Regions from separate parts of the Paenibacillus sp. cl6col genome, predicted to be linked through region 1. Evidence: riboswitches for the same ligand, from Rfam matches in the RefSeq annotation. Region 1 holds a riboswitch; the other holds the start of a gene.
The links. A riboswitch is a leader RNA that binds a small molecule or an ion and turns the genes downstream of it on or off. The one in region 1 is predicted to bind cyclic di-AMP.
Positions count from the first base shown of each region.

Region 2: linked by a shared signal. The riboswitch ahead of BLS15_RS21565 (CAP domain-containing protein) and the one ahead of BLS15_RS20620 (TrkH family potassium uptake protein) in region 1 are both predicted to bind cyclic di-AMP.

Region 1 covers NZ_FNAZ01000008.1:164,118-167,314, reverse strand. The annotation lists gene BLS15_RS20625 (CPBP family intramembrane glutamic endopeptidase) at 1-1,467, opposite strand, end outside; cyclic di-AMP (ydaO/yuaA leader) riboswitch at 1,716-1,874, shown strand; gene BLS15_RS20620 (TrkH family potassium uptake protein) at 1,934-3,197, shown strand, end outside.
Region 2 covers NZ_FNAZ01000009.1:69,684-72,880, reverse strand. The annotation lists gene BLS15_RS21570 (DUF2785 domain-containing protein) at 1-613, shown strand, start outside; gene BLS15_RS21565 (CAP domain-containing protein) at 734-1,576, opposite strand; cyclic di-AMP (ydaO/yuaA leader) riboswitch at 1,583-1,712, opposite strand; gene dhaK (dihydroxyacetone kinase subunit DhaK) at 1,884-3,197, opposite strand, start outside.

The DNA of each region.
Region 1 (3,197 bases):
CAAGAGCTCTACCGGACGAGAGTAATACGGATAGATCGGATAGGTGACATGTCCGAATGCCCATACAAGGGTGGGGATAATCCCGGCTAACCATGGGTTGCGGAACAATCGGTTCAGCAGTCCAACCCCGAACAAGCGGTATATCCCTTCCTCCGAAATAGCTGCAACCCAAGCTAGAAGAGGGAACAGTGGTGCAATTCGCAGGTTGAGCGGAGATTGTGAGGCATCGGTCGATGACCACGCATGAAACCCTGATTCCAAAATGAAAAATATAACCGTTTGCATGCCGAGCAATACGCCTGTGTACGCGATTCCGATCCATAATGCTTGTATGAGCTTGCCGCCAAATGCGCGATCACTCCAGGTAGGCAGAACATCTCTGTACGCAGACAACTCCCATGCTCGCTTTCCCGCATGGAGAGAGAAGTAGAGGATAACGCCTTGAATTACTGTAATTGCGCCTTGAATGGCAAAGGGCAGCCCCATATTCACCCCGTCTACAGGGGTACGGAGTTCCAGAGCGAAGAGGCCCGGAAGCACGTTCCATAGATGCAGCAGAGAAATTCCGCATGAGACGGCAGTAAGGGCGAACAATGTCTTCGATCCGAACTTCAGGCCATGACGGTAGACGATGCAAGCGATCAGTGAACATGCACTTAGTAGGATCGTCATCCACATATAGCCGATATTGTAAATGGACGATGCAGTCTTCGTTTGATGTAGTTCTTCAGCTAGATAGCTGTTCGGGATAACCCAGTAGGGCTTCAGCATGACAATGCGATCTTGGGAGAAGACGGCCTTCACGTTCAATGCGGCTTCACCAAGTCGTGCTTCAGGCACGTTATACTCTACCGTGTCTAGCTCCGCCGATGATGCGATTAGTTTTAATTGGGTAGGATTCCATCCCATGTGCTTCAAGAGTGTATCAGCAAGCTTCTTGCGGTTCACTGGATCCAAGGCAGTCTCCGCATCTTCTGCTGACGCCATATCCACATGATTTCCCGTAACCCCGCTAATGTAGGAGGTGATAGGAGGCTTTTCCTCCCATTCGAATCCAATAATACGACCGCTTGTCATGTGAACGTCAATGCGCATGACACCGGATTTTCCAGCCCGATTCATATTCAATAATACCTGAAAAGTATCATAGGGACTGGATGATTCCCATTTCTGAAATGAAGCGGTCAGCTTCTCCTTGCTCATGTAGCCGGAAACCGTTGATTGACTGCGATAAATGACGGTTGGAGCAGTATCTTCTTCAGGTGTAATTGAAATATGGAACTTTTTTAAGTCCTGTACAAATGTGAGTGCCTTTTGCGCTGCTTTCTCTTTGGTTAAGAGGGATTGGCTGGCTGCTGATTCCATCATGGCTTCTGTCTGCTGAAAGGGAATGAATACCTGAACAATGAGGAATAATAGAAATCCGGCCACAGAAGAAAGCAGAAGCGGCTTGGATACATAGGACATGTTGGAACCTCCATTCCATCACACATTTAGCGTATGGTTGCTTATTTGTTCATTTTATCTACTTCAACTTTGTAAAGTCCAGCAGAGAAAATGAAGAAACACCTAGCGAAAATGAGTGTTTTGAATACAATTGAAGAAAATGGGGGATTGTAAGCGCTATTTCTTCAAGTTTTTCGTCTTATTCTGGTTAATTTGTTCATTCCTTGACTTTGTATGCTGCAGGGGAAACGTATATAATCTCGTTATGAATTGCATACAAGCCGAGTTTCGTGAATGAACGAAAGCGGGGGACCCGATAAATGGGGTGAATATCGCAGTTGTGGATGCATAGAATCCACTTGCGATTAGGGCAGCCTGAACGTGCCCGAATCCGACAGCTAACCTCGTAGGCATGTACGTCAGGATACCAGCGATAGCATTGGATTTCCAGTGCTTTTTTTCGTGGGGAAAAAAAGAGGTGACTCCCGTGGAGGGAACAAAAAAGGCCATTCGATTTAATCTGACACCACCGCGAATTCTGGTTGTAGGGTTTGCAGCAATTGTATTATTGGGTGCATTTCTACTCATGCTTCCGATATCAAATGCGGATGGGATTCCGCTGCCATTCCTCGATGCATTGTTCACGTCAACGTCAGCAACTTGTGTGACGGGGCTCATTGTGGTGGATACGGGCACTCATTTTACCGTATTCGGGCAGGTGGTCATCATGCTGCTCATCCAAATTGGCGGGCTTGGATTCATGACAATGGCAACGCTGTTCGCATTAGCACTGAAGAAGAAGATATCGCTGAAGGAAAGGCTTATATTGCAAGAAGCGCTTAATCAGGGCAGCATGGAAGGCATCGTGCGCCTTATCCGTAAAGTGATCTTGTTTGCGGTATGTATCGAGGGGACGGCAGCTGTACTGTTCTCCGTGCGATGGGCATTTGATCTTCCGCTAGGCAAGGCCATTTATTTCGGTTTCTTCCATGCTGTTTCTTTTTTCAATAACGCAGGCTTTGATTTATTCGGCTCTGTCAGTGGGCCGTTTTCGAGCTTAACCAGCTATGTCGGAGACCCTATTATTAACCTGGTATCGATGCTGCTTATTATCCTTGGCGGGATTGGATTTATCGTCTTGTCCGATTTGGTGGAATATAAGCGTACTCGCAAGTTGTCTCTGCATACGAAGATCGTGTTAACGATGACGGGATTGCTCATTGTAATCGGAACGGTCGTTATATTTATATTTGAATTTACCAATACACGCACGTTAGGCAGTTTGAATGGTTGGGAGAAGTTCTGGGCATCCCTGTTCCAATCTGTCAGCCCGCGTACCGCTGGAGCGAATACGATTGACATCGGAGCCATGCGCCAAGCCTCGCAATTTTTTATGGTTCTTTTGATGTTCATCGGGGCATCACCAGGATCCACTGGTGGTGGTATTAAGACGACGACGTTCGCCATTCTCATTGGAGCTGTATTTGCTATGATTCGCGGGAAAGAAGATATCGTCATTTACCGGTATCGACTCGCCAAGGATCGTATCTTCAAAGCAGTTACGCTAACGTTGCTGTCATTGTTCTTGGTCATTATCGTATCGATGATATTGTCGACAACAGAAGATCATAGCTTCCTGATGATATTATTCGATACAACATCGGCCTTCGGAACGGTAGGGTTATCAATGGGATTGACGGCGGATTTATCAGATATCGGAAAAGTGCTGCTGAGCCTGACGATGTTTGCAG
Region 2 (3,197 bases), on a different contig from region 1:
CCAAATGCTTTTCAAAGGAATTGGGACTGCTGAGAACGATTCGGTCTTCCAACGTACATTCTCCGCCCTCTTACTCGCACTGCTTCTGAAGCGTGATGAACAACAGCCTTATATAAGCAAGCCTTTATATGAACACATTGCGAAGCGAGTTGTTGATTATTGCATGCAGGAGAACGATTATCGCGATTATGTAGAAGTTAAAGGATGGGCTCATTCTCCAGCTCACATCGCAGATGTCATGGCTGCTTGTGTACGCAGTCCACACATTGGCCCAGAGGAATGCAAGAAGCTTCTCAGTGCCATTGAGCACATGCTTCTTCATGCGAATCATATCTTGCGAACAGAGGAAGATGAACGCATGGCGACAGCCGTCGTGTCAATGCTTGAGCTTAATAAGTTGTCGTTCACGTCCTATTGCGCGTGGCTTATGCAGGCTGAGCTGCCCAATGAAGACAAAGTGATTTATCGCTGTAGACGCATAAATGTTAAAAATTTTGCTCGATCTGTATGGTTGCGTGCAGCAATGAGAGAATTCATCGATCCAACAACAGAATGGCACAATTGGTATAACATTGAAAAGAAACTGAATCCGGTCTTCAACAGAGACATATAAGATCAACTTCATTTCTGTTAATTTCCTCGTTATTCTCTTGTAGAGCGCCTGATTAAATACAAAAAAAAGAACCTGCACTTACCTGCAGGTTCTTGATGTGATATCTACATACTTAACTCGTTAGCCTGTAAATGATTGTACCCACACGCCATTGTAGTATGCAACACCGATGGAGGTGAAGCTGGAGTTCAGGATGTTCTTACGGTGTCCATCGCTGTTCATCCATGCGTTCATTACTTCTTGCGGATTACGTTGGCCTTTGGCAATGTTCTCGCCAGCAGTATTGAAATTGACACCTTGTGCTCTCATCAGATCAAATGGGGAGCCAAGTGTTGGAGATTGATGGTCAAAGTAGTTGTTATCGTTCATGTCTTTCGCCTTGATCATCGCAACTTTGTTCAATTGTGCATCGGATTTCAATGGCTGCAAACCAGCATTCGCACGTTCTTGGTTCACCAAATCGATAACTTGGCTAGCGAAGTCACTGTTCGCATTGTTGTTGTCTTGCGGCGCAGTTGGTTTATTGTCACCAGGTGTTACTGGTTTTTCAGCTTCTGGCTTGTTTACTTCTGGTTTGTTAACCTCAGGCTTTTCAACTTCAGGTTTCTCGATTTCTGGCTTCTCTACCTCAGGTTTGTTTGCTTCTGGCTTTTCAACTTCTGGTTTATTTACTTCCGGCTTGTCCACCTCTGGCTTTTGAACGGGAGGCGGAACGATTGGCTTATTCCCAATCTCTTTTTGAATGGCTTCCATCCATTTGGACAAGATTTGCTTCAATTCCGAGTTATCTTGGAATACTTTATCAAAGTCCATATTCATACCCAGGTTTGAACAATTCGAGTTCATCATTGGATTCGGCTGTTGCACTGGGCTAACGGGTGCTGCCATAGCAGAGTTCACCGCCATAACCGGTGCCAATGCAATCGCACTTGTAATTACAACTTTCTTAAATGTCTTCTTCATCCTGTACATCTCTCCCTTTGCAGCCTGCGAGGTTAGCTGTCGGGTTCGGGTTAAAGTGGACTCCCCTGTCGCTATACGACTTCACCCCAATGAATCGGTTCCCCCGCGCTCTGATGAGCTTCGGCTTGTTTTGTGGTACGTTTCCGATCCTAACACGGATAATACAGGAGATCATTTCAAATATATTGTAATTAATTATAATATCTTCCAAACGAAAAGAACCGGAGTATGCTAGACTGCACTCCGGTTCTACTTTTCTAGTATTCCATTTGGTCGGAAATTGATCTAATCCTAATCCGCTCGCTTCTTACTTGATCACTTGGGACAACGCTGTGAAAATCACGCCAAGCGCATAGGCACCAGCATCAGGATAGCCAAGACTCCGTTCGCCAACCGTACCCGCTCTTCCCATACGAGCTACTATTGTCTCTGTATACTTTGCACCTTGAACAGCAGCCTCTGCCGCTTTCACAGAAGCAGTCTTCACGTCATCGCCCTCAGACGCACTCTGTACCCACGCATCTGCAAATGGAGCCAACGCATCGACAAGTGTCTTATCCCCAACTACAGCTCCTCTTCCGAATGAGCGCTCGCCCGTGTCTTGAATGCCTTTAACAACTGCTTGCATCATTTGTGCAAATTCAGAAACGGTCAATTCTACGCGTTCGCCCGCGAACTTGCTGGCAGCACGGAATGCTGAACCCCAGATTGGGCCGGAAGCGCCGCCGCAATGCTCCATAATAACTAACGAGCAAGCATGGAGGAAGCTGCCCATGTTGTCTGAATGATGTTCAATGATGTCATGCCATTCTCTCTTCAATTGCTTGAAGCCCTTCGCCACACTCATACCGAAGTCGCCATCACCTGCATGTGAATCCAACTCGCAGAATGGAACCTCATTTTCAATGATGATTTCGCTCATCTTGTCTGTTAGATAGATCAGGTTATTAACCGTGAACACATTATGTTCGACCTTCGAGAAGGCCTCGTCCGTCTCTACTGTGAAGGATACCTCGTTGCTCGCAGTTCCTGCTTCGGACATCTCCTCAGGATGGATTGGTTCAAATGAACCACTCACCTGCAGCGCTGGCGTATTGCAGCTTGCTTCAAGATAATGCTTAAGCTGTTCATCCAAGCGGATAATCGACACCGACGCGCCAGCCATATCGATACTTGTCATGTAGTTGCCTACGAATACTTTGACAAGAGTAATTTGTTGTGCATGAATCTCCCGAACTACAGCGTTCGCCAGCAAGTACAATTCTTGCAGCGGAGATCCGCCAAATCCGTTAATCAACACGGCTAGCTCCTGCTTAGAGCCTGCTGTAATCTTCATGTCACGGAACAAATCCGCAACCATTTTCTTCGCCAGTTCGTTAGCAGAAGCGATCTTCTCTCGACGAATGCCAGGCTCCCCATGAATTCCTACGCCGTACTCGATCTCATCGTCATTCAACTGGAACGTTGGTGTTCCTTTTGCTGGAACTGTGCATGAGGTAAGCGCGAATCCAATACTTCTTGTGTTGTCGATCGCGTGCTGAGCAATCGCCTTCACTTCTGCAAGCTCCAAGCCCTCTTCAGCGGCCGCACCTGCAATTTTATGAACGAGCACTGTGCCTGC